Regions from separate parts of the Rhodococcoides fascians A25f genome, predicted to be linked through region 2. Evidence: predicted binding sites of a transcription regulator. Region 2 holds the regulator's gene; the other holds the start of a gene.
What was found. Region 2 encodes LexA, which represses DNA repair genes until DNA is damaged. Its sites were predicted from a motif close to CGAACANNTGTTCG; they were not measured.
Positions count from the first base shown of each region.

Region 1: the regulator LexA is predicted to act here: its motif matches at 834-847, upstream of BH93_RS08220 (HNH endonuclease signature motif containing protein).

Region 1 covers NZ_CP049744.1:1,698,877-1,703,390, forward strand. The annotation lists gene BH93_RS08215 (6,7-dimethyl-8-ribityllumazine synthase) at 3-458, shown strand; gene BH93_RS08220 (HNH endonuclease signature motif containing protein) at 861-2,288, shown strand; gene dapD (2,3,4,5-tetrahydropyridine-2,6-dicarboxylate N-succinyltransferase) at 2,376-3,329, opposite strand; gene BH93_RS08230 (hypothetical protein) at 3,511-3,654, shown strand; gene BH93_RS08235 (SMP-30/gluconolactonase/LRE family protein) at 3,701-4,514, shown strand, end outside.
Region 2 covers NZ_CP049744.1:3,174,173-3,178,686, reverse strand. The annotation lists gene BH93_RS14920 (uracil-xanthine permease family protein) at 1-1,090, shown strand, start outside; gene BH93_RS14915 (acyl-CoA dehydrogenase family protein) at 1,240-2,382, shown strand; gene lexA (transcriptional repressor LexA) at 2,460-3,137, opposite strand; gene BH93_RS14905 (hypothetical protein) at 3,517-3,912, shown strand; gene nrdR (transcriptional regulator NrdR) at 4,014-4,478, shown strand; gene hrpA (ATP-dependent RNA helicase HrpA) at 4,491-4,514, opposite strand, start outside.

The sequences.
Region 1 (4,514 bases), 1.5 Mb from region 2:
CCATGACGACTCCACTCGCCGGATCCATTGCCTTCGTTCACGCCAGCTGGCACCTGGACATCGTCGACCGCGCGCGAGTGGGTTTCGCAGCAGAACTCGAGCGGCTCGGCCAGGCCGGGACGTCCATCGACGTCTTCGAGGTCCCGGGAGCATTCGAGATCCCGCTGCATGCGCAGCGGCTGGCCAAGACCGGGAAGTACTCGGCGATCGTTGCCGCCGCACTGGTGGTGGACGGCGGAATCTATCGACACGACTTCGTCGAGACGGCGGTCATCGACGGTCTCATGCGGGTGCAGCTGGATACCGACGTCCCCGTGTTCTCGGTGGTGCTCACTCCCCACCATTTCCACGAGCATGCCGACCACAAGGCCTTCTTCACCGCGCATCTCGAAACCAAAGGTGCCGAGGCGGCGAGAGCTGTGGTCAAAACTCTGGCGTCGCTGGGAACCATCGGCTGACGCTGGGGCCGACGCCATGGCCGATTCTGTGCGCGGGCCCGATTGCCACACTGCGCCTGGGCTTCACGAAGTACTCGCGGGACTCGAACGGCGAGAACCGGTCTTCCACCGCCGCGAGTACGGCACCACGCGGGAAGACTTCGAGCGCCTCACCGATCCAAGTTTTTGGGAGATCGGAGCTTCGGGTCGGCTCTACAGTCGCGAACACGTCTGGTCGGTCCTCGAAGACCGGTACTCGTCCGACCCGAGCGGTCGGCTCGACACGAATCGTGAAGTGTGACGGATGTGCCGACCTCTATCACGAGCTACCGACAGATTCTTTTTCGCGAATAGTGAAGCAGGGCAATAGTTTTCGATTCGACTATCATTGCCAGTCGAACGCATGTTCGATACACTTGGCCCATGACAACGGAGATCTGGCAACTGAGCGAGTCCGAGCTACTCGCCGACGCCATCGCCGCCTCCCATGACATTCAGTTGCTCGAAGCCCGCCGTATCGCCCTCGTCGCCGAAATCGACACCCGCGTGAGCCGCGAGAAGCTCGGCTTCCCGGGCCCCGCCGGCTGGCTGACCTCCACCACCCTGCTTTCACCGTCCAAAGCCACCAAGATCGTCGCCCTCGCCCGAGGACTGAAGAACTTCCCCGACATCGCCGACGCCGTCAACACCGGCAGCATGACCATCGACCACGCCGCCCTGATCCTCACCTTCGCCGAAACACCACCGAAGAACCTCCCGCAAGAAGGCCGGGACATCGCCCGCACCGCGATGATCACCGCCGCCACCGGGCCCGGCGCACGTACCGGCCGCATCCGTGAAGCGATCACCAAACTCGAAGACACCTACGGCAGCAAGAAACCACCCCCCGAGGACACCGACCGCAACGAACTGTTCGCATCGAAGATGCTCAACCAGCGGCTCTGCCTCAAAGCCGACTTCGATGCCATCACCGCAGAAAAACTCTTCACCGCCCTCTCACCGTTGACCGAACCCCGCCCCGCAGCCGACGGCACCCCCGACGAACGCAGCCCAGCCCAACGCCGAGCCGACGCCTTCGGGCAGATCCTCGACCACTACCTCGCCTCGAAGGATCGCCCCACCGAGGGCGGCGAGAGACCTCACATCAACCTCCACATCACCCTCCGCGACCTTCAGAGCCGCGGCGACGACGTCACCGAAGACGAAAATTCGCACGCTGCACACGAATCCGATACCGACGCCACGGCAGGCGACAGCACAGACACAGACGGCAACGCAGACGGCGACGGCACACACGAGAACGCCTCCACCGCAACCGAACCCGATGACCTCACCGGTAGTGCCGATGGATGTGACGGTGCTACGCGACCGAGCCAGGATCGCGGCGCGTATCGGGACCTGTTCGGTGACGGCACCACCGTCGGGTGGCTGCCGTGGATGGGGCCACTCTCCCGCAATACGTCCCGGCAACTGGCCTGCGATTGTCTTCTCACCGCCATCGTCATGGACGAGAACGGTTCCCCGATCAACCTTGCCCGCACCGCCCGCACCGTCAACGCCAAACAGAAACGCGCGTTGACCGCCCGTGATCACGGTTGCGCGTTCCCCGGGTGCGGCAAACCCGCAGCCTGGACCGAAGGCCACCACATCTGGCACTGGACCGATGGTGGCCCGACCGACATGAACAATCTCGTCCTACTGTGCGGATTCCACCACCGACTGATCCACCACAGTGACTGGGAAGTGTTCATCGGCGCCGACAACCACCCGTGGTTCGTACCGCCGGCCACCGTCGACCCCTACCGAGAACCCCGACAATCCCACGCCAGAGCCGGCCCCCACATCGCGTAAGCCCATGCAAACAATACAGCCCCGCACCGAGAACACGGTGCGGGGCTGGAAGAGGTTGGCCCTAAAGCTAATTCGAGAACGTAGCTCTCAGTCGTTGGCGTGCAACACTGCGTTCAGTTCGACTCCGGTGCCCTTCCACGGCACCACCTCGACCGCACCCGAGAGCGAGTTGCGACGGAACAGCAGGTTGGACTTTCCGGTCAGCGTCGCCGCCTTCACCACAGTTCCATCCGGTCCGCTGACCTTCGTGCCCGCGGTGATGTAGAGCCCCGCCTCGACGACGCAATCGTCACCGAGAGAGATACCGAGTCCGGAGTTGGCACCGAGCAGGCAGCTCTTCCCGACCGAGATGACGTTCTTACCGCCACCGGACAACGTCCCCATGATGGACGCGCCGCCGCCGACGTCGGAACCATCGCCCACAACAACGCCTGCCGAGATGCGCCCCTCGACCATCGAGTTGCCGAGCGTGCCTGCGTTGAAGTTGACGAAGCCCTCGTGCATGACCGTCGTTCCGCTGGCCAGATGAGCACCGAGGCGCACGCGGTCGGCGTCGGCGATGCGAACTCCGGTGGGAACGACGTAGTCGACCAGACGCGGGAACTTGTCGACGCCGTACACCGTCACGTGCCCGCGGGCGCGGAGCTTCGCGCGCACCGTCTCGAAGCCGTCGACCGCAGCGGGGCCGAAGTTGGTCCATACGACGTTGGCGAGCAGGCCGAACACTCCGTCGAGGTTCTGCCCGTGCGGCTGAACCAGCCGGTGCGAGAGCAGATGCAGTCGCAGATACGCATCGTGCGCGTCGATCGGGGCGTCGTCGAGGGAGGCGATGCTGGTGCGAACCGCAACGACCTCGACACCGCGCGCGTCGTCCGGTCCGACGAGAGAAGCGAACTCCTCCGGGATCTCGGATCCCTCGAGTCGAGTGGTGCCGGTCTCGAAGCCCGACCCGAGCTCGGGGCTCGGAAACCAGGTGTCGAGAACGACACCCGACGTCGTGATGTTGGCAATACCTACTGCTGATGCTCCCTGTGCGCTCACGGCAGGAAGAATACGCGGTGGGTTTCGTGCGCGGGTTCACCCGTCATCGCGGGTACGCGGACTGTTTCCGGAATCCGATCCTGATGCCGCGTCGGTTCGTTACCGATTCGACTGTCGAGTGTGATCGCATCGGGATGCGGGTGTACGGGTAGAGGGCGGGGGAGCTGACAGAGTTTCTCCGATGACCACCCGCATCGGCTCGCGCAGCCGTGGAGCCGCCACGGTGGTGGCGGACGGCGTCTCTTTCACCGGATTGGTGACGACGCTGGCCACGACGATCGTCCTCGGAGTCGCCCTCGGTTTGGTTGTCGCAGGAGCGTGGTAGACATGCCCATCGGCTGACAGGGGGTCGCCGAGTCTGGGGGGGCGTCATGAGTTCGAGCAAGTCCACACGCACGCGTTCGGCAGTAACGGTGATCGCTGCTGCGCTGATCGCCGTGAGCAGCGCCGTTGTCGGTTCGGGCACCGCTGCCGCCGATCCCAACTGCGCCGGAGCCGGCGGTTCGTCGGCCGTGGTCACGAGAATTCCCGGGGCAGCTCTCGAAGGCCTGGCCGTCGACGCGTCGGGCCGCGCCTACGTCACCGACATCGTCTCCGGCCGGGTGTACCGCATCGATGCGCCGGGCCGGGCCGCGTATCCCATCGCGAAGGTTCCGAGCGGCGGCGGCGGAGCTCTGGCCTGGATGCCCGACGGCACACTCCTGGTCGGCTACGGAGCCGACCCTCGCGTCTTCGTCGGCGACCTCGTCAAGGCGGCCGGCATCGTTCGACTCGACGTGAACACGCTTGCCGTCACCCCATTTGCGACCGGCCTGAGTGCTGCCAACGGACTCGCTGTCGCTGCCGACGGAACTGTGTACGCCACCAACGACTTCGGCTCGCTCATCGGTCGGATCGGTCCCGACGGTTCCGTCGACCCGGACTGGGCTCGCTTTCCGAGCGCCAACGGCGCTGTCCTGGACGCCGCTGATCAGTATCTGTACGTCTCGCGAACATTCGTGAACCCAGGGGTCAGCCGAATTCCGATCGCCAACCCGTCGGCACCGGAGAGCCTCCTCGACCTGTCGGGACTGGGCTCCTTCGCAGCCCCGGACGGCCTGACTCTCGATTCCGCCGGACGCCCCGTGGTGCCGCTCAATGCCGGCGGATCCGTCGTCCGCATCGATGCGCCGGGGGCCACCTGCG
Region 2 (4,514 bases):
ACTGCTGTTCTCGGGCGTCGGAACGGTGCTGTTCCTGCTCATCACCAGAGGGCGGGTGCCCAGCTATCTGGGGTCGTCCTTCGCATTCCTGGCTCCGCTCGGTGCCACCCAGGCCAACGGCCCGGCCGCGCAACTCGGTGCCGTCCTGTGTGTCGGGGTCGTGCTTGCGGCGATCGGTGTCGTCGTCAAGATCGCCGGTCGGCGTGTGCTCGACGCAGCCATGCCGCCCGTCGTCACTGGTGCCGTGGTCGTATTGATCGGGTTGAATCTGGCCCCCGCTGCGACCACGTCGTTCGAGGCGCAGCCGCTGATCGCTGCAGTGACGCTGGTTGCCATTCTGCTGGCCACGGCCGTAGGACCGGGACTGCTGGGCCGACTCGGAATTCTGCTCGGTGTCGTCGTGGGCTGGGTCTTCGCCGCCGTCACCGGCGGTATGGCGCAACCACGCCTCGACGCTCTGAGCGCGGCGAGCTGGATCGGTCTGCCCGAGTTTCGTGGACCGTCGTTCGAGCTGTCGGTGATCCTGGTAGCGCTGCCGGTGGTGATCGTCCTGGTGGCCGAGAACGTCGGACACGTCAAAGCGGTCGCGGCGATGACCGGCAAGAACCTCGACGACGTGGCCGGTGACGCGCTGATCGCCGACGGCTTGGCGACCACCCTGGCCGGAGCCGCTGGTGGCTCGGGCACCACCACCTACGCGGAGAACATCGGGGTCATGGCCGCCACTCGCGTCTATTCGACAGCCGCGTACTGGGTCGCGGCCTTCACGGCGATAGTGCTGGCGTTCTCGCCCAAGTTCGGTGCCCTGATCTTCACCGTCCCCGACGGCGTCATCGGGGGAGCGACCCTGGTTCTGTACGGACTCATCGGGCTACTGGGCGTTCGGATCTGGACCGACGCCAAGGTGAACTTCGCCGATCCGGTCAACCTGATCGTCGTCGCGGCGGCGCTCGTCGCGGGCATCGGCGACCTCACGCTGTCGGTGGGCTCGGTCGAACTCGGCGGTATCGCGTGGGGTTCTCTGGGCATCCTGCTGGGCTATCCGATCGTCTCGGCGCTCGCGAAAAGTACCGCCGACCGGCGGACCTAGCGGGGGCGGTCACGGATCGCGCACGTTTTGGTCATCGACCTTCGCTGCACCCCGAACGTACTGTTGGAACGTGACGTCAGTCGTACCGACGACCGCGAATGACACCGTTCACAGGTAGACGTCGGTATGCACCGAACAAGGAGATCTGCGTGGAACGCACACTTTTCGAGCCCGAGCACGAGCTGTTCCGGGAGTCGTACCGGAAGTTTCTCGAACAGCACGTAGCCCCCAATCACGCGAAGTGGGAAGAGCAGAACATCGTCGACCGCGGCGTCTGGGTCGAGGCCGGTAAGCAGGGCTTCCTCGGAACGGCTGCACCGGAGGAGTTCGGCGGCGGCGGCGTCAAGGACTTTCGGTACAACGCCATCGTCACCGAGGAAACCACTCGCGGCGGCTACAGCGGCATCGGCTTCACCCTGCACAACGACGTCGTCGCGCCGTATCTGATCGAGCTGGCCAACGACGAGCAGAAGCAGCGTTGGCTCCCCGGATTCTGCTCGGGTGAGCTGATCACCGCGATCGCCATGACCGAGCCGGGTACCGGAAGCGACCTGCAGGGCATCAAGACCAAGGCCGTTCGCGACGGTGACGACTGGGTGCTGAACGGATCGAAGACGTTCATCACCAACGGAATCAACGCCGATCTGATCATCGTCGTCGCCTGCACCGACCCGGAGAAGGGTGCTCAGGGCTTCAGTCTGCTGGTCGTAGAGCGCGACATGCCCGGTTTCGAGCGCGGCCGCAATCTCGACAAGATCGGGATGAAGGCCCAGGACACAGCCGAACTCAGCTTCACCGACGTTCGCGTGCCCGCGGCCAACCTGCTCGGTGAAGAAGGCATGGGCTTCATCTACCTCATGCAGAATCTTCCCCAGGAACGGCTCTCGATCGCTGTTGTCGCCGCTGCGGCCATGGAATCGGCGCTGGACATGACAATTCAGTACTGCCGCGATCGCAAGGCGTTCGGCAAGTCGATCGGAAAGTTCCAGAACACCCGCTTCGTGTTGGCGGAGTTGGCAACCGAGACCACCGCCACCCGCATCATGGTGGACAAGTTCATCGAACTGCTCAACGCGGGCACCTTGACCGTCCAGGAAGCCGCCATGGCCAAGTGGTGGACCACCGAAAATCAGGTCAAGCTGATCGACCGGTGCCTGCAGTTGCACGGCGGCTACGGCTACATGAAGGAATACCCGATCGCCAAGGCCTACATGGACTCTCGTGTCCAGACGATCTACGGCGGCACCACCGAGATCATGAAAGAGATCATCGGCCGCGGATTGAACCTCTGATCTGCTGATCCGACGAACGCGAAGGGCCGCAGCACAATGTGCTGCGGCCCTTCGCGTGTCACTGCAGAGACGTCGCCCTACAGCTTGCGCATCACGGTGACGACCTTGCCGAGGATGGCAGCGTTGTTACCCGGAATCGGCTCGAACAGCGGGTTGTGCGGCAGCAGCCACACCTCGCCCTTCGACCGCTTGAACGTCTTGACGGTGGCCTCGCCGTCGATCATCGCGGCCACGATGTCTCCGTTGTCGGCCACGGACTGCTGACGGACCACGACCCAGTCACCGTCGCAGATCGCTGCATCGATCATCGACTCGCCGACGACCTTGAGCAGGAACAGCGAACCCTGACCGACCAATTCGCGGGGGAGTGGAAAGACATCCTCGACGGCCTCTTCGGCCAGGATCGGTCCACCGGCTGCGATTCGTCCCAGAACCGGCACGAACGTGGGGGTCGGTAGGCGGTCCTGTTCCTCGGACGAACCGTCGACCGCAGCAGCAGCTTGATCGGCCTGCACCTCGTCGAGGCCGCGAACGTCGACCGCGCGCGGGCGATTGGCGTCGCGCCGTAGGAATCCCTTCCGCTCCAGAGTGCGTAACTGATGGGCAACGGACGACGTCGACGTCAGGCCGACGGCGTCACCGATCTCACGAATGCTGGGCGGGTAGCCGCGCTCGGTCACCGAAGCTCGAATGACCTCGAGTACCTTTCGCTGTCGCTCCGTCAGGCCGGCGCTGATGTCGGTGCCGACTTCCATGGCCTTGGGCGTCGGTTCCGCGGCAGGCTTCCCTGCTGCGGCCTTCGCGGGCGCGGAAGCGGTCGTCTTGGAACCCGTCGTCTTGGAACCCGTGGTCGACCTCGTCGAGGTCTGGTCCTTCATGCTGTCGGCCTCCTGCTGATGTCCTGGATCCGGTCTGCGTGGTTCGGTCTGCGCGGACTGGAGTTGATGGTGTCGACTCGTGTGGCGTGTGGTTTCTGACACGAATCTAGCGTGTATCAGCTGTTGAATCAAACATCTGTTCGACTCGTGTCGCGTTTTCTACAGACTTTGTCGGAGCCTCGTGATAGAACTTCGAACAAGCGTCCATCGAACGCCTGATCGAACAATCGATCCAACGAGCGAAGACGAGGTTCCGATGACCATCACCACCGATCGCCCCACCACCGCAGGTGTCCGTACCCGGTCCACTGTCGTCGAGCGTCGTCGCCGTGCTCGTCCCGCGCTGCGGAGTTCCATCGCGACGCGCGGTGCGCGAACGACTCCATGCCTGCCGGTTCTGGAGCCGTCCTGGACCGACGTCACCGACCGGGAGGCCGCCGATCGCGAATTCGACGAGACCTCGGCGCACTTCGCCGGCCAGCCGGTCCGGATGCGATCGCTCGTGCTGTGGGTGCTTGCCGTCGTCGTCGTTGCCGGTGGCCTGATCGGAATCGCGAACCTACGAGCTGCGTCGGCCGACGCAGGGGTGCAGCCGGCGGGTGTGGTCGAGGTTCACGACGGAGCTGTAGTCGAGTATGCGCCCGGTAGATGACCACCGGCCCCATCGCACCCGCCCATGACTGAGTATCCTCGACTGACTGCCCCGACACGTATGTTCGACGTCGGCGCATCGGCTACGACGGAGGCTCCTTCATGCATTGCCCGTTCTGCAGGCATCCCGACTCACGCGTGGTCGATTCGCGTGAAATGGACGAGGGGCAGGCAATTCGGCGTCGTCGCTCCTGCCCGGAATGCGGTCGGCGATTCACGACCGTCGAGGCTGCAGTGCTCGCTGTCGTGAAGCGCAGCGGTGTCACCGAACCGTTCAGCCGTGAGAAGGTCGTCAAGGGAGTGCGCAGGGCGTGCCAGGGCAGAGATGTCGACAACGACGCGTTGAATCTCTTGGCTCAACAGGTGGAAGACGCCATCCGCGCCGCCGGTTCCGCCGAAATTCCCAGCAACGAGGTGGGGTTGGCTATTCTCGGTCCGCTGCGCGACCTCGATGAGGTCGCATATCTGCGGTTCGCGTCCGTGTATCGCTCGTTCAGCTCGGCCGAGGATTTCGAGAAGGAAATACATGAGCTACGCAAGCACCGAGAGTCTGCCGACATCGACTGACGGTTCCGCACGTCAGCGCGCTTGATCGGAGATCGC